Regions from separate parts of the Colwellia sp. BRX8-4 genome, predicted to be linked through region 3. Evidence: predicted binding sites of a transcription regulator. Region 3 holds the regulator's gene; each other region holds the start of a gene.

Evidence for each region. Region 3 encodes MetJ, which represses methionine synthesis genes. Its sites were predicted from a motif close to TAGACGTCTAGACGTCTA; they were not measured.
Region 1: the regulator MetJ is predicted to act here: its motif matches at 2,677-2,694, upstream of H4J56_RS12815 (cystathionine beta-lyase).
Region 2: the regulator MetJ is predicted to act here: its motif matches at 3,916-3,933, upstream of metK (methionine adenosyltransferase).

What each region holds. Positions count from the first base shown of each region.
Region 1 is NZ_JACGVS010000014.1:63,034-69,233, forward strand. Features, by position in the region: gene secF (protein translocase subunit SecF) at 1-791, shown strand, start outside; gene H4J56_RS12810 (GNAT family N-acetyltransferase) at 882-1,403, opposite strand; gene H4J56_RS12815 (cystathionine beta-lyase) at 1,462-2,646, opposite strand; gene H4J56_RS12820 (DNA polymerase II) at 2,768-5,281, opposite strand; gene dinG (ATP-dependent DNA helicase DinG) at 5,422-6,200, shown strand, end outside.
Region 2 is NZ_JACGVS010000021.1:47,988-54,187, forward strand. Features, by position in the region: gene H4J56_RS15875 (efflux RND transporter permease subunit) at 1-1,317, shown strand, start outside; gene H4J56_RS15880 (rhodanese-related sulfurtransferase) at 1,566-2,546, shown strand; gene metK (methionine adenosyltransferase) at 2,638-3,825, opposite strand; gene murI (glutamate racemase) at 3,956-4,804, opposite strand; gene H4J56_RS15895 (ABC transporter substrate-binding protein) at 4,908-5,609, opposite strand; RNA gene ssrS (6S RNA) at 6,091-6,200, opposite strand, start outside.
Region 3 is NZ_JACGVS010000013.1:83,042-89,241, forward strand. Features, by position in the region: gene H4J56_RS12225 (adenylosuccinate synthase) at 1-1,014, shown strand, start outside; gene H4J56_RS12230 (malic enzyme-like NAD(P)-binding protein) at 1,571-2,812, shown strand; gene H4J56_RS12235 (hypothetical protein) at 3,059-3,412, shown strand; gene metJ (met regulon transcriptional regulator MetJ) at 3,435-3,764, opposite strand; gene metB (cystathionine gamma-synthase) at 3,948-5,105, shown strand; gene metL (bifunctional aspartate kinase/homoserine dehydrogenase II) at 5,146-6,200, shown strand, end outside.

The DNA of each region.
Region 1 (6,200 bases), on a different contig from region 3:
ACTTTACCGGTGGTTACTTAACTGAATTTTCAACCGAGAAATCACTCAGTCAACAGGATATGAATAACTTACTCAGTAACTATCTTCCAGAAAGTTTTAAACTGACCTCTGCAGAGCAAGGGACTCATTGGAGTGTTCAACAAGCAGATAATAACGTCAGTTTACAAGATAAGGCATGGCTATCTGATTTTGCTGACAAAAATCAACTAAACATTAGCCCTCAAGATGCTATTTACATTGGCAGCCAAGTCGGAGAAGACTTAATTAACCAAGGTGGCTTAGCACTATTAACCGCAATCATTGTTATCTTAATGTATTTGTCTTTTAGATTTGAATGGCGTTTAGCCGCGGGGGCTGTTATTGCGCTTTTTCATGATGTACTTATTGTACTGGGGCTTTTTGCATGGTTTGGTATCCCCTTTGATTTAACAATATTAGCGAGTTTATTAGCTATTGTAGGTTACTCGTTAAATGACTCTATTATTGTCGGTGACAAAATCAGAGAAATAATGAAATCTACCCATGACACCACAATAGATGAAGTGATCAATCAAGCTATTAAATCAACCTTAGTGCGAACGATGATCACCTCAGGAACAACCTTAGTGACTATTATGGCTGTATGGGGTTTTGCCGGAGAGTCTTTAGCGGGGTTTTCTATTGCGCTATTTTCAGGGATTTTAGTGGGCACTTTCTCTTCTATTGTAATTGCGGCAACAGTGCCACAATTACTCGGGCTAACCGCTGATTATTATCAACAAAAAGAGCTAGAGGTTTGTCCTTTACCCTAATGTAAACAGTTTGAGAGGAAATTGGCAACACTAGGATATTTACACTTAAGTCCATATCCTAGTGTTAAACGTTACTGTCTTTAAAGTTGGTTACTGTTCAAAAATTGAAGCCAGTCTGACTTTATAAAGATTATTGGTTGACCCATAAAACTCAATAGTCTGTTCAAATACAAAACCAAGCTTTTTTAATAATACGTTAGAGGGAGTATTTTCTAGTGAGGTGATCGCGACAACATTTGCCGCATAATTATTGTCATAAGCAACTTTTAATACGGCTAATGAGGCTTCTCGAGCAAAGCCTTGCGAACAATATTCAGGTAACAAGGCATAACCTAAGTCAGGGAATTCCAATTCAGGCCGCTTTAACAAACCACAGAGTCCAATCGGTGTGTTATCACTTTTCAAAGCGACTAAATTTAGCCCAAAACCCTGTTCGCTATAGCTTGCTAGTGGACCATTAACTAAGTAGGCAATTGCATCTTTAGTCTCTCTAACCCCTTTATCACCAATGTTTTTAATAAAAGCATCATCATTCAATAATTGCAGAACAAATTCATGGTCCTGCTCATTCAGGTGCCTAATGGTTAACCTTTGTGTTGTGCATAGAAGCATGTAAATTCCAAACTTTTAACGCGTAAAGCCTAAGCTTTATTTTTTAATAAAATACTGTCTAAGATTTATTTTCTAAGGCAGTGTTCAATCTATCAAAGCCTCGAGCAAGGTCGGCAATTAAGTCATCAACATCCTCTAAACCTATATGCAGGCGAATTAATGGATATTCATAATTCCACTTTGTCGCTGTTCGCAAACGCCCAACATTGGTATTACCCAAAATTAAACTTTCAAAACCGCCCCACGAATAGCCCATTTTAAAATGTTCCATACCATCAAGTAAGGCATTAAGTGATTGCTTATCACCACGGGTTAACACAAATGAAAACAAACCGTTAGCACCAGTAAAGTCACGCTTAAAATATTCATGGCCCGGACACGATTCGAATGCAGGATGAAGAATAACATCAACTTCTTCGCGTGTTGCTAACCAATTAGCCACTTTTAGCGCACTAATTTGATGTTGTTTTAAACGCACACCTAAGGTACGAATGCCACGCATTGCCAAATATAGATCATCGGGTGAAGTACATTGCCCCATCAGATAACTGTTTTCACGCAGTTGTGGCCAATACTCTTCAGTGGCTATTGCCGTACCTAACATCACATCTGAATGACCAACGATATATTTAGTCGCTGCTTGAATCGAAATATCGACACCATAATCAAAAGGTTGAAAATTAACCCCTGCAGCCCAAGTATTATCGAGCATAACCATACAGCCATGCTGGTGAGCAACTTCAGCTATACCGGGAACATCTTGAACTTCCATGGTAATAGAACCAGGAGACTCTAAGAAAATAAGTCGGGTGTTTTCTTTAATAAGTCCGGCTATATCTCGGCCAATAGTTGGATCGTAATAAGTCGTTTCAACGCCAATATTGACCAATATTTTATCGCAAAAATCACGCGTGGGTTCATAAGCCGTATCGACCATAAGGATATGGTCACCGGTTTTAACAAACGAAAGAATAGCATTAGTGATCGCCGCAGTACCCGATGGATAAATGGCACAACCAGCGCCGCCTTCGAGATCAGTCATAGCATCGGCGAAAGCAAAAGCCGTTGAGGTGCCTCTTCTGCCATAGAAAAGTACTTGATTACCACGATTTGCTGTTGCGTGATTCATTTCTTTAACCGTATTAAAAACAACGGTTGATGCACGTTCTACTGGGGGATTAACAACGCCACGTGTCCATTTTGATTTTCGTCCTGCATTGACTATTTTGGTATCGTTGATCATGATCTTTCATCCTAAAACATAAAATTCATTTAGCCATCTAAATAGCTAACTCAATAAAGTCACCTTATGATCTTTCCAAGCATGATGCACGATTTATTTATATTAATTAAAACAGCAGAGGCTATTGAAACAAGTTCATTTGATCACTGGTTAATTTTTCGAAACTACTCCCGACAAAAGGTAAAATAGCATCAGCAACGGTCGCTAATTGCCGATCGATATAAAACTGGTAATCGAGTGGCGCGTTAACATAACCTTTTGCTTGCGGTCCAGAAGTCGTGATCAGGTACTCTATCCAACCACGTTGCTGATATTTTAGCGGTTGCTTATTTATCTTGTTTATATCATCGGCTAAACGTGCCGCTTTAACATGTGGAGGCACGTTTTTAATGTAATGATCTAACTGCCTACGAATGCGTTTACGATACACCAGTAAATGATCTAATTGCCCTGCTGATGTTTGAGTAACAATATTGCGTACATAGTCAGCAAAAGGTTCGCCATTAAATATTTTTAAATACAACTCTCGTTGAAAAGTTTTAGCCAGTTCAGTCCAATCGGTACGGACGCTTTCTAAGCCTTTAAAAATCAATTCTGATGAGCCATTTTTTTCTACAATGCCAGCATAACGCTTCTTAGTACCGACATCTTGCCCTCTGATGGTTGGCATCAAAAATTGGCTAAAATGTGTTTCAAATTCAATTTCAAGTTGGCTTTCTATCGCAAATTCTTTTTTAAGCGTTGCTTGCCACCTAAGATTAATTTTATCTTGTAAGGTTTTACCCAGCTTTTGACATTGCTGGTGACTAAAATCATCGTCAACACTAACAAAAATAGAATCGGTATCACCATAAATAACTTGATAACCATCATCTTCTAGCCACATTTTAGTGGTGATTAATAATTCATGGCTTCGTTTAGTGATTGAGCCCGATAAACGTGGATCAAAAAATCGACATCCCGTAGAGCCTAAGACCCCATAAAACGAATTCATAATAATTTTTATCGCTTGCGACAATGCCGCATTTTTATCTTTTTTAGCAATATCACGCTCTAACCACAGCTCATTAATAATTTCAGGTAAAAAATGCTTATCTCTAGAGAAATAAGCACCATCAAAACCTTTGATACTAGTCTCTGGTGATTGTAAACCTTCAATTAGGCCCATAGGATCAATATTAAAACTTCGAATAATAGAGGGGTAAAGACTTTTAAAATCAAGTACTAAAACATTTTTATATAAACCCGGAATAGAGTCCATCACATAACCACCAGGAGAAATTAGCCCTTGCAAGCCATCGCCCATATTGGGCGCAATATAACCACTACGGTGTAATTTAGGTAAATATAAATTGGTAAACGCTGCCACAGAGCCGCCAATACGGTCTATAGATAAACCAGTTAGTTTGGCGCGCAAACGCGTGAATTCTAGTAATAGAGATTGTTCAAAGATCAGGGTAACTAAATGGCAATCTTCAAGGTTATAAGCGGCTAAAGCTAGCTTGTCATTGGTAAAGTTGTCGTTAATCTCTTGCATTCTATTGTCAACATCATCAACTTTTTTCCCTTTACCTAATAAGGCATTGGCAACAAAATCAAGCGAAAAACTTGGAAAGTTATAAGTCGCGTTTTTTAGTAAATCAATACCATCAAGGACCACTCTGCCAGCGACATCAATAAATTTTTGCTCATTTTGACTACCACCTGCCGAACGTGTTCGCCAGCGAGGTGACTTGTCATTGCGGCCGATATTAAAAGGGATGTTATAAATATCACAGCGTTTTTGTAGCAAATTAAAATCAAAGTTAATCACGTTCCAACCAATAAAAATGTCGGGGTCGTGGATTTTTATCCAAGCGATCAGCTCAGCTAGCAGCGCTTGTTCATTGTCAAGCCAAACGATGTGCTCTGCGATTTCTGTCGCCTCAGCGTCGGATAACTTGGACTGCGTTATTTTTGCTAAAAACTTGTTTTGATCACCGATCATCAAAACACATTTTATCGGCTTACCATCAGACATTTTATGAGAATGTAAACCAATAGAATAAAGCTCCCCTGCCATTGAACACTCAATATCGAGTGATACCATAGTTAAAGCAATATCATCAAGTAACTGAGTCTTATCCGTTGCTCGGCATTTGTCACTATAAAAGGTAGCAAAGTTAGTCTGTGAAAACTGTTTGGCAGATTCGGTTACCGATGAAGCTGTTAACCGAGGGATAAATTCAATACCAGCGGTAATAAAGCGCTCCATTAAAAAGCGTTCATCGGGGCGAAAATCGTCTTCATAGCATTTTATTTGGGCTTGTTTTAAAACATCGCGTGCGCGATAGAATTCACGCATCGTTGAAAAATAAAAGCCACTGACGAGTTGTTGATTAAAGGTTTTAAGCGCAAGCGGGGTAACTTTAGCCGTTACTATTCGCTGCTCCGACAGGAGACTTTGCGCGTGTACTTGCTGCGTTTGTTCAACAAAAAATAATGCCTGTTGATTTTGCACAATAACATTAACAGCACCTTGAAGGGTTTTAACCCATAAAGACAATTCGATACCTTGTTTGGTATCATAGGCTTGACGGGTTAATAAAAAGCCATAATTCAAGCTAGGCGTTAATTTTTCTACAGTTAATGACATTAATTATTTTAATTCGTTGCGGATAACGATAAACTGTTAATATATACAGCAGTATATACTCATCCTATTTGAAGATACAGGATTCAGCCTATTTAACTGGAATGAGTATATAACCTAATGAACCCTAAATGGCTAACAGCATGCTAAGCGATAAAATTAAAGTAGCAATTCGCACATCGTATAAAACCATTGGTGAAAATTTAGAAAACTTTCACCCAAGAAAACAGCAAACTTTTTTGATTGCCGAAATAGCTAAAACTCTTGCGGGAGAATACGATAAAGCGCGAAAAATTATTATCATAGAAGCCGGCACCGGTACGGGTAAATCCTTGGCTTATTCATTAGGCGCTATTCCGTTAGCGATGTCACGTCAAAAAAAGGTCTGTATTTCTACTGCAACAGTTGCGCTACAAGAACAATTAGTGGATAAAGATTTACCCTTCTTAAAGAAACATTCAGGCTTAGATTTTAATTTCACCTTAGTCAAAGGTCGCCAGCGCTATGTTTGTCGGCAAAAATTAGCCCTGGCTGTGAGTCAAGACGATTCACCTCAGGCCGGTTTCACCTTTGCGCAAAAACCTAATGCCATGGATATAAAGTTATTACATCATTTACATAAAGCGTTAACGGATAATAAATGGCAAGGCGATCTAGATTCTTGGGCTGACCCTATCCCTCATCATTTATGGCAACAAATTCAATGTGACAAACACAGTTGTTTAAAACATTTAGCCGATCACACCCATTGCCCTTTTCATAAAGCTCGAGAAACCATGGAGTCTGCCGATGTGTTGGTCATTAACCATAGTTTATTACTGGCTGATTTAGAGCTTGGTGGAGGTGTTATTTTACCCTCGCCAGAAGACACTTTTTACATTATTGACGAAGCACATCATCTGCCTAAAGTAACCCGTGATCA
Region 2 (6,200 bases), on a different contig from region 3:
GATCCTGCGGTGACTGATGTGATTACTGTTGCTGGTTTTTCATTATTAGGAGGAGCGGGTTCTAATAATGGTTTAGGCATTATTATGCTAAAAGATTGGGAGGACAGAACTGAACCAGAATTAGCGTTACGTGCTGTTATTCAACGTTTAATGGGGCAACTTTGGACCATACCAGACGCGCAAATCATGATATTTAATCCGCCGCCTATTCCTGGGCTAGGGTCAAGTTCGGGGTTTGAATTTAAATTACAAGATAGTGAAGGCAGAAGCCCAAGTGATTTGGCGCAAGTGATGAATGGTCTTATTTATGAAGCTAATCAGCGTCCTGAATTAAATCAAGTTTTTAGTACTTACCGCGCTAATGTTCCGCAATATTTTTTAGAGGTCGATCGAAATAAAGCCAAAGCCCAAGGTGTCGCTTTGTCTGATATTTTTATTACTTTACAAGCCCAACTTGGCTCAATGTATATTAACGATTTTAGCCAGTTTGGTCGTACTTATAGAGTAACTGTTCAAGCAGAAAAAGAGTTCCGCAAAGACCCGTCTGACTTACGTCACTATTTTGTCCGTAATCAAGAGGGTGAAATGGTGCCATTAACGACACTGGCTAAGTTAGAACCTATTTTAGGACCAACAAGTATCGGACACTTTAATTTATATCGTAGTGCTAACATTACTGGGCAAGCAGCGAGTGGTCATTCATCAGGTGAGGCAATAGCTATTATGGAAGAATTAGCTGGAAACTTACCTCAGGGCTATATTTTCGAATGGGCCGGGCAGTCTAAACAAGAAATTGAGGCAGGTAATTTAGCACCTGTTCTATTTGGCTTAGCATTGTTGTTTGTTTACTTATTTTTAGTGGCGCAATATGAAAGCTGGACCATACCATTCTCGGTTATCGCAGCGGTTCCCTTGGCATTGTTTGGTTCAATGTTAACGCTGTATATCTTGGGCATGGAGAATAACATTTATGCTCAGGTGGGGTTAGTGCTACTCATCGGCTTATCGACTAAAACCGCGATTCTTATTGTTGAGTTTGCCATGGAACTTAGAGCCGCAGGTAAAAGTATTATGGAAGCCGCGCTTGATGCCGCAAAATTAAGATTTAGAGCCGTATTAATGACTGCACTCTCTTTTGTGTTAGGTGTAATTCCTTTGGTTATGTCTTCGGGGGCAGGCGCTAGTAGCCGGATATTCTTGGGTGTTACCGTACTATCAGGTATGTTAGCTGCTACTATATTGGGTACTTTACTTGTGCCATATTTCTATATGATTATTCAAAGGTTGCGCGAAAAACTTAAAGGCTCACCGAGTTAACGAATTTTTATTGAAATACTTTGCCTTTTAAAAGACTTTTCACTGTGGTGTTAAGTCTTTTTTTAGCTCTAAATAATACGATAGACAACAACTTTATAATTAAGGCGAGCGACGAGGTACTTTATCTAAATAAGCGCTTTTGATAGAATGCGCATCTTTCGACTAACATCGCTAGTAGCAGGTGTTGGTTTTATATTAATCTACAGCTCCGGATTTACGTTCTGGCTGGCTCAATGGGTATTATTACTATGCAAAATATTACTGTCTGTGCACTTTATAAATTTGTGCGCTTAGAAAACTTCGAACAACTTAAATCACCTTTATTAAGCGTTATGTTAGAAAACGAGATCAAAGGTACGTTATTACTCGCTAACGAAGGTATTAACGGTACGGTTGCAGGTACAAAAGCCAGTATCGATCTGCTTTTAGCTCATTTAGAGACGGATGAACGTTTAATTAATGTTTCTCATAAATATTCATATGCTGATGAAAACCCTTTTCAACGTAGCAAAGTAAAATTAAAAAAAGAAATTGTTACTATGGGTGTTGAAGGCATTGACCCATTATTAACCGTTGGTACTTATGTGAAACCAAAAGACTGGAATGCGCTTATTTCAGATCCAGAAGTTTTATTGATTGATACGCGTAACGATTATGAAATTGAAATTGGTACCTTTAAAAACGCCGTTAACCCTAAGACTGAAACGTTCCGTGAATTTCCAGAATATGTTGCCCAACATTTAGATAAAAATAAGCACAAAAAAGTGGCTATGTATTGTACTGGTGGTATTCGTTGCGAAAAATCAACAGCTTACTTGAAAGAGCAAGGCTTCGAAGACGTTTACCACCTTGAGGGAGGTGTGCTTAAATATTTAGAAGAAGTTGAACAAGAGAATTCAATGTGGGAAGGCGAATGTTTTGTTTTTGATGGCCGTGTTGCCGTTGGACATGGTTTAGAGCAAGGCCAGTACGACCAATGTTTTGCTTGTCGTTACCCGATAACAAGCGAAGAAATGCAAAGCGAACACTATGTTAAAGGTGTGAGTTGTCATCGTTGTTATGACAAGTATACCGACGAGCAGCGCAGTGGTTTCGCTGAGCGTGAGCGTCAAATAAATTTAGCGAACCAACGAGGCGAAAAGCATATTGGTGGCAATGTTCAAGATGTTATCGAACAACGACGAAAAGATAAAGTTGCCAGCAAAAAAGCACAGTCGACTAAGTCGTGATGAGCTAGGTTGCTATTTACCCTTTGAACATAAAAAAAGCGACTTATTAAGTCGCTTTTTTATTAGGAGCCTTGATGTTTAGTCGTGAAAACTAAAAACCAGCAGCTTTTCTAAGTGCGTCAGCTTTATCAGTTCTTTCCCACGTAAATGCAGTAAAAGTATCATCACCAACAGTGACTTCAACAGGTTCACGACCAAAATGTCCGTAAGCTGCTGTCATCTGATACATAGGGTGTAACAAATCAAGCATCTTAGTAATGCCGTATGGTCGTAAATCAAAATGTGCTCTTACCAATTCAATTAATTTTGCTTCAGAGACTTTACCGGTACCAAAGGTTTCAATTGAAATTGACGTTGGCTCAGCAATACCAATGGCATAAGAAATTTGAATTTCACAACGGTCAGCTAAACCAGCCGCAACGATGTTTTTTGCTACATAACGACCAGCATAAGCAGCACTGCGATCAACTTTTGATGGATCTTTTCCTGAGAAAGCACCACCACCATGACGAGCCATGCCGCCATAGGTATCAACAATAATTTTACGACCCGTTAAACCACAATCACCTACCGGACCACCAATAACAAAACGGCCAGTAGGATTAATAAAGTATTTAGTATCTTTAGTTAATAACTCGGCAGGTAACACAGCTTTGATAATATTTTCCATCACAGCTTCGTGCAAATCTTCTTGAGAAATCTCTGGATTATGTTGAGTTGATAAAACAACCGCGTCAATCGCTACTGGCTTATTATCTTCATAAATAAAAGTGACTTGAGATTTAGCATCAGGACGCAACCAAGGTAAGACCCCTGATTTACGCACTTCAGCTTGACGCTCTACTAAACGATGAGAATAAAATATTGGTGCAGGCATTAACGTTTCAGTTTCATTGGTCGCATAACCAAACATTAATCCCTGGTCACCAGCACCTTGATCTTCAGGGTTTGCTCGGTCAACACCTTGGGCAATCTCAGGTGATTGCTGACCAATTAAATTCATAATGCCACAAGTTTCACCATCAAAACCAACGTCAGACGAAGTATAGCCAATATTACTGATAACATTACGGGTAATCGCTTCTAGATCAACCCATGCCGTGGTAGAAACTTCACCTGAAATAATAGCTACACCAGTTTTCACCATAGTTTCACAAGCGACACGAGCATTCTTATCTTTAGCGATAATAGCATCAAGTACCGCATCAGAAATTTGATCGGCGATTTTATCCGGATGACCTTCAGAAACTGATTCAGAAGTGAAAAATTGAGTAGACATATAACCTCAGAAAAATGTAATAGTTTAAAATATTTTCGAATTGGAGTTATTCTAACTGCAAGATTAACTATTTTCTAGTTTTTTTACGCCTAGATGGCTAAACGGCTAAAAATAATTATTAATTGTTCATTTATAGAGCAGGAAATTGCTGAAGGGTAACATTCTGACCAAAAAGTACTGACATCAATTTGGCTTGTTGCTTAGATACCTTAGAGCTAAAAAAGTGTTGTTGTGAAATAGATAGAGTACTTGCCAATAATCCTTGGTTTGCCAGTTGCCGAGTAAGTTGATCCGTTACGGGCTGAGCGGTTTCCATGATGGTAATTTTATCACCAACAATTCTTTGTATAAGCGAACGAACAAAGGGGTAATGTGTACAACCTAAGACTAAGGTATCTATATTACTTTGCACAAGAGGTTGCAAAAAAGTATGCAGTATTTCAAGGCACTGTTCACTTTCATGAAGGCCTTGCTCGATAAGCTCTACTAAGCCAGGGCATGGCTGAATATAAATTTCAGCGCCATTTTTATGCTTATTCACTAAAGATAGAAAACGAGTATTTATTGCGGTTGCCCCTGTTACTAACAAGGCTACCTTCTTTGTTTTACTGTGCAACGCAGCGGGTTTTATCGCTGGTTCAACGCCAATAATTGGAATTGAAACCCTTAAACGCAGTTGATCGATAGCGCTAACTGTTGCGGTATTACAGGCAACAACAATGGCTTTTACCTGTTGGCGAATCAACCAGTCAGCAATTTTATTTACCCGTTCAATAATTTCTGCTGACGACTTATCGCCATAAGGTGCAAATTGACTATCAGCCACATAAATAAGATTTTCATTGGGTAAATGTTGATGGATACACTTAGCAATCGACAAACCACCAATGCCAGAGTCAAAAATACCGATCGCTGGTGTGTCAGCATAAACTTGCCCTTGTGGTTTTTTTGATTTGTTGGCTAGATGATTTTGGGTCATGTTGTCTATGGTTATTAACTAACTGATAAAATTCGTCTTTGTTATATTGATTTTTTAGATAAAAGTAAAGCGCACTAGCCATTATTTACTAAGTATGTAGCGTTTACTGCACTTGCCACTTATTTCTCAGTTTGTCTAAAGTGCCATTTTTCTCTATTATTTTATAAGCGTTGGTATATTTAGTGACAATCTTTTTATCGCTATTTAGACTAAAAGCAAAATATAAGTCATGATTAACGACTGAGAGAGGTATAATTTTTTTTAGTCTACTTACCTCTAAATTTAATTTACTCGCTCGCGCCACTAAGGTGCTCTTTGTTCCCGTTATAAAATCAACTCTATTAAGGTAGAGCATCTGTAAGCTTTGCTCTGGTGAAACGACAGTATAAATAAAGGGGTAGTCTTGTTGCTGAAAATATTGAGCGGTACTTGACGAATTAGTGACCGCCAATTTATATTTTTTAAGTTGCTCTATATCAGTGACGGGTGTTTTAAATTTTTCTTGTAAACACCAAGCATAAATATCTTCTCTCATTAATTTACCGCCCCAAATAAATAGATTTTCTCGAACTTTGGTGCGAGATAGTGAAAAGATAAGAGTATTGGGTTGGTTAAGTGCGGTTTTATAAGCTCGAGCCCAAGGGAATACTTGTAAATCAATTTCATCACCGGTAATTTTGAATATTTCCTGCATGACTTCTACGGAGAATCCACTTAGAGCAGTATTCTCTTGATAGAATTGGTAGGGCGGTAATATCTCAGTAACAACAAGTTGCTTAGCGATACTTGATGAAGTATTCAGCATTAGCAACAGCATTACACAGAGGTATTTTATAGGCATATAAACAAGTAAGCTAATTAATAACAATAAGTCTATTAAGTATATAGTAAGTTAGCCTTTTATTCTTTATTTCAGCTATAACATTATAAATAATATTTGATAAATCGGGTGTTATTAGATGCTGCGCGGAGGTATCAGGTCTAAGCCTAATATGTTTAAACCTAATAAGTCTAATATGAACATAAAAAGGATGCTTCCAAGGTGCCGCAGTCGACTTTAGTCCTGAATACTGGGTGTTGTTAGGTGCTGCGCGGAGGTATCAGGTCTAAGCCTAATATGTTTAAACCTGCTATGGTTTTAAAAAGGATGCTTCCAAGGTGCCGCAGTCGACTTTAGTCCTGAACACTGGGTGTTGTTAGGTGCTGCGCGGAGGTATCAGGTTTAAGCCTAATATGTCTAAGCCTAATATGTTTAAACCTAATATGTCTAATATGATTATAAAAAGGATGCTTCCAAGGTGCCGCAGTCGACTTTAGTCCTGAACACCGGGTGTTCAGGGCGGAGGTATCATTTCAACCGTAGGCTTCCCGATACGAGCCGGGCTTGCACAATAGT
Region 3 (6,200 bases):
GAACGTTTACTTATTAGTGACGCTTGTCCGTTAATTCTTCCTTATCATAATGCTCTAGATGCTGCGCGAGAAATCGCTCGCGGTAATAAGCCTATTGGTACGACAGGGCGTGGTATTGGTCCAGCTTATGAAGACAAAGTTGCTCGCCGTGGTTTACGTGTTGGCGATTTAGTTTGTGCTGATTCATTTGCGATTAAATTAAAAGAAATTGTTGATTACCATAATTTCTCTTTAGAGCATTACTACAAAGTTGCACCCGTTTGTTATGACACTGTGCTTGCTGATGCTTTATCAGTTCGTGACGTTATCCTTAAAATGGTTGCCGATGTCGCTGAAATTCTTGATCAAGCCCGTAAAAACGGCGAATCAATTATGTTTGAAGGTGCTCAAGGTACTTTACTTGATATTGATCACGGTACTTATCCTTATGTAACTTCTTCAAACACTACTGCAGGTGGCGTTGCTACCGGTTGTGGTTTTGGACCTCGTCATTTAGATTATATTCTAGGTATTACTAAAGCATACACGACACGTGTTGGCTCTGGTCCTTTCCCTACAGAATTAGATGACGAAATTGGTGAACATTTAGGTACTGTAGGCCATGAATTTGGCGCGACTACTGGACGTGAACGTCGATGTGGTTGGTTTGACGCGGTTGCTATGCACCGTGCCATTCAAGTTAACAGCGTAACAGGATTTTGTTTAACTAAACTTGATGTTTTAGACGGTTTGAAAACCCTTAAAATATGTACAGGTTACCGCACTGAAGCTGGCGACATTATTACTGTACCGCCTACAGCTGCTGAAGGTTATGACAGAATTACACCTGTTTATGAAGAAATGCCAGGTTGGTCTGAAGTTACTGTTGGCGCAACTTCTCGTGACGCTTTACCTGCTAATGCGATCGCTTACATTAAGCGTATTGAAGAATTAACAGGTGTACCGGTTGATATTATTTCAACAGGCCCAGATCGTAATGAAACCATTATTTTAGTAAACCCGTTTGCTGAGTAATTAGAGCGAATAATTTTTTTCTAAAATAAGACGAATAAAACCACCCCTGAGGTGGTTTTTTTTACCTAAAATAAATTATTTCAATGGCCATTATTGAATATAAATTCAAAAGCAATTAATCAAGGTTATAAGCGATAGTGACAACGTTGATGAAGATTAATTATTAATTGGATAACTTCACCGATAAATTCGTTGTTGTGTATTGAAAAAAAGAAAAATCGATGGCTAAATTTTTTAAGTCAAAGAAGTTTATAAAAGTGGTCATAAAATACGGTGAATAGATTAAGCTGTATAGCGAATATTTAGTTTTATGATGTGCAATACAAAAGGGCTAAGGGTATGTTTGTTATAGCTTCTAGCACTTTTTTATATAAGAATAACGTTGGAACAAAATGTAAGATTACAATAGTATATACCCGTTACTTTTTAAAGATCACAGACAAAGGTGTATCTTGATTGATAACGAGTCTATAAAACTATGCTGTATATAAACAAAATAAAACGTGAAAAATGGCATATATAAGACAATAAATTCACCTAACGCATAGGATCAATCATGACTGACTTTCGCCAACAAGCACTTGATTACCATCAATTCCCAACACCTGGAAAAATAAGTGTTGAATTAACCACGGCCGCTGAAACTAGCCGTGATTTAGCACTCGCCTATAGCCCAGGTGTTGCTGAACCGGTTCGCGCAATTGCGGCAAATCCCGATGATGTTTACAAATATACGGGCAAAGGCAATACCGTCGCTGTTATTACCAATGGTACCGCTATTTTAGGGTTAGGTAATCTAGGTGGTATGGCGGCTAAGCCGGTAATGGAAGGCAAAGCATTATTATTTAAGCGATTTGCAGGTATTAATTCATTCGATATCGAAGTTAAACATAAGACAGTTGAAGAATTTATAAATACGGTCGCCAACATCGCTGACAGTTTTGGTGGTATTAATTTAGAAGATATTAAAGCACCAGAGTGTTTTGCTATTGAAAAAGCACTTATTGAACGTTGTAAAATACCGGTATTTCACGATGACCAACATGGTACAGCTATTGTTACCGCTGCTGGAATGATCAATGCCTTGGAAATCCAAGGTAAAAGTATTAAAGATGCCAACATTATTTGTCTTGGCGCAGGCGCAGCAGCGATTGCTTGTATGGAACTATTAATCAAATGTGGCGCTCAGCGCGAAAAAATCTACATGCTTGATACTAAAGGTGTCATTCATACCCGACGTGATGATCTTAACGAATATAAGCGTATGTTTGCTAATAATACTGATAAACGTACCCTTGAAGATGTTATCGATGGCGCAGATGTATTTGTTGGTGTTTCTGGACCCAATCTACTTTCTGCTGAGCATGTAAAATTAATGGCACCCAATCCAATTATCTTTGCTTGTTCAAACCCAGATCCTGAAATAAAACCCTCATTAGCGCTTGCTGTTCGTGATGATCTTATTATTGCTACGGGTCGCTCTGATTACCCTAACCAGGTCAATAATGTGTTATGTTTTCCTTTTATTTTTCGTGGCGCTTTAGATGTTCGCGCTAGAACGATTAACGATGAGATGAAAATTGCCGCTGTTCATGCAATTCGTGAATTAGCAAAGGAACCTGTTTCGCAAGAAGTGTTAGATGCTAGTGGTGAGAAAAGTTTGACCTTTGGTAAGGAGTATATTATCCCTAAGCCGATGGATCCACGTTTGTGTGGTCGAGTAGCGCTTGCCGTTGCTAAAGCGGCGGTTGAGTCTGGAGTGGCAGCCCTAGAATTACCTGAAAACTATATGGCATAATCAGTAGTATTTATTAATAACGCTGTAAAAGGAGAGCTCGACTCTCCTTTTTTTATTTATGACAAATAGTAGGTCATGGTGCAGTTACTACATGGACGCAGAAAGTAGGAATTAAGAAATAGGGTAACGCAGGAGCAGTTACCTCTTGTACGTCATCTATATTCCTGACAAATCATTAATACTTGCACCTCTGTAGATAATGTCACCGATGGCAAAGCATAACAATATTGAGTAGGACGAATAACAATGAAAACTTCAACGAAAGCCGTTTTACTCTCAGCACTTGTTTACCCGGGTATTGGCCAACTAATGTGTCACGCTTATCGACGGGCTACGTTATTTATTTTAAGTTTTTCTGTGACAGTATATTTGTATATTGAAGAAGTGATGAGGCAATATCAGCCACTTATTAATAAAGTTAAATCAGGTGACGTTGCGCTCAATAGCCAAGCACTGATCGCAGAGATGTCAAAAAATCCCATTATTGTTGACCCTATCTTAATGAGTATATTAACCTATACACTACTAACTTGTTGGTTATTGGCTATTGTAGATGCTTACCGTATGGGCATAAAAAAAGACGCCAGAGCGTCTTTTTGAGGAAGTGTATTAAGACCCTTAGCTACTCGTCTTCAATTTCAAATTGACTGAAGTCGGTAATACCTTTTGCTATTAAGGCTTCGCGCACACTTTTAGGTAGCATCTCTGTATTGTCTTTTGTTAAATCGCCATCATCAGGAAGAGGCTGTCCGGTAAAAGCATGCAGAAAAGCTTCACATAACAATTCGCTGTTAGTTGCATGGCGTAAGTTGTTAACTTGCCGACGAGTACGTTCATCCGTTAACACTTTCAGTACCCGCAACGGGATTGAGACCGTGATTTTTTTAACTTGCTCACTTTTTTTACCATGTTCGGCGTATGGTTTTATATAATCGCCATTCCACTTTGCCATTTAATTACCTTTGTTTAGCTAAATTACTTTTTATAAGTTAGATTTTACTGGTTGTTGGCGTTGAGTCAATAACGAATGTGTAGAAGTTTAGAAGTCTAAAGTTCTTGACCGACAAAAGTAAAGCGTTTAGAGTTATAGACGTCCAAACATCTATTTGATTTTACTGCCCGATTGGAGCAAAAAATGACAAGCAAAAAACCAGCAACATTAGCTGTTAGAGCCGGCATTAATAGTGATGAACATCACGGTGCGGTTGTTCCTGCCATTCATTTATCGAGTACTTATGCTTTAAAAGGCTTCAACAATAAGCGCCAATTTGATTATTCCAGAACAGGCAACCCCACTCGAAGCACGTTTGCACAAGCTATCGCTGATTTAGAGCAGGGTGCTGTAGGCATTGTTACCAGCACAGGAATGTCAGCGGTGCACTTAATTTGTCAGTTACTGACAACAAAAGATACGGTTGTTATTCCACATGATTGCTATGGTGGAAGTTATCGCTTGTTTACCCACCTAGCAAAACGTGGCTTATTTAATGTGCTTGTTGTTGATCAAAACGATGATCAAGCGTTAGCGCAAGCGCTTGAACAAAAGCCAAGATTAGTTTTGATTGAGTCACCTAGTAACCCATTATTACGGCTGGTTGATATAAAAAAGGTTACTCAAGCCAGTCATGCTGTTGGTGCTTTAGTGGCAGTAGATAATACGTTTCTTTCTCCCTTGTTACAGCAACCGCTATTATTAGGTGCTGATATTGTTTTTCACTCGACAACTAAATATATTAATGGTCATAGTGATGTTGTGGGTGGGGTGTTAGTAACAAAAGAAAAAGAACTGGGTGAAGAGCTAGCGTGGTGGGCAAATTGTATTGGTATTACGGGTTCACCTTTCGACAGTTATCTGGCATTACGTGGCTTAAAAACCTTACCACTGCGCATGAAACAGCATCAAGAAAATGCTAATGCTGTTGCAAAATACTTAGAAAATCATCGAGCAATTAACGCGGTATACTTTCCTGGTTTAAAAAATCACCCGGGACACGAAATTGCTAAGCGTCAGCAAAAAGATTTTGGCGCTATGATGAGTTTCGAAATAAAAGGTGGTGTTGAAGCGGTTAAAGTACTCTTTGACAACTTATCACTCTTTACCTTGGCACAGTCATTAGGTGGCGTTGAAAGTTTAATCAGTCATCCATCAACGATGACCCATGCAGGTATGGAAATTGAAGCACAAATTGCAGCGGGTATTACTCAATCTTTAATCCGAATTTCTGTCGGTATTGAAGATGTTAGTGATATTATTAATGACTTAGAACAAGCTTTATCGGCAAGCCAAATTTAAAGTTGTAGACTATTTTTAGTAGAAGAATTAATGAGTGAAAATGACACAGTCAAATACAGTAGAACAATTATCATCAGGGAATAATCAACTGGCGAAGCATGCTATTCATGTACATAAATTTGGTGGCAGTAGCTTAGCAACTACTCAATGTATTGAACGTGTGGTTGATATTATTCGTCAAAACTGTCAATTAAATGATTTAGTTGTTGTTTCGGCAAATGGAAACACTACGGATGACTTATTCAATATTTATAAACTCGCACTTGAAAAAAGTGACGAGCTGTTTTTGGCTATTGAAACACTAGAGAAATCACAAAGCACATTAATTGGTGAGTTATTGAACCCTAGCAGTGCAGCAGACCTTATCAAGGTTTTGTCTGATGATATAACACAATTAACGGCTTGGTTGTCTGATCAGCCAAGCCAACACCATGCAGATATGTTGGCATTTGGTGAGCTGTGGTCGGCGCGTTTATTATCGGCGGTGTTAAGTGAAAAAGTTTGTCCAAGTTATGCTATTGATGCGCGTGACTTTCTGGTTATCAATAATGATAAAGACTGTGCAGTCGACAATCAGCAAAGTAGTCAAAATTTTCAGCAGAACTTACAAAAAGGAAAGTTGGCGGTTATTACTGGCTATATCACTAAAAATTCTCAAGGTGAAACCTGTACTTTAGGTCGTAATGGTAGTGACTATTCAGCAACAATTATTGCATCACTGTCGGGCGCGCTGAATGTTACCCTATGGACTGACGTTGATGGCATTTATAGTGCCGATCCTCGTATTGTACCACTTGCCCGTAAATTACATCGCTTACCTAATGGTGTCGCGAAAGAATTAGGCCGCTTAGGTAACCCGGTTCTGCATGCAAAAACCTTACAGCCGCTCACTAACCACAGCACACACCTTCATGTAGCAAGTAGCTTTGATCCTGAAATTTCTGGTACAGAGATAGGAAAATTTGGTCAAATTGCTAAACAGGAATTGTCGGTCACCTCGCTTAACGATCTGTTACTGGTAAAATCGACCAGTTTAGCCGGTTCGTTTGGTGAACAAGCCAGTAATGAGTTTTCTGCGATATGTAGTGATGTTCA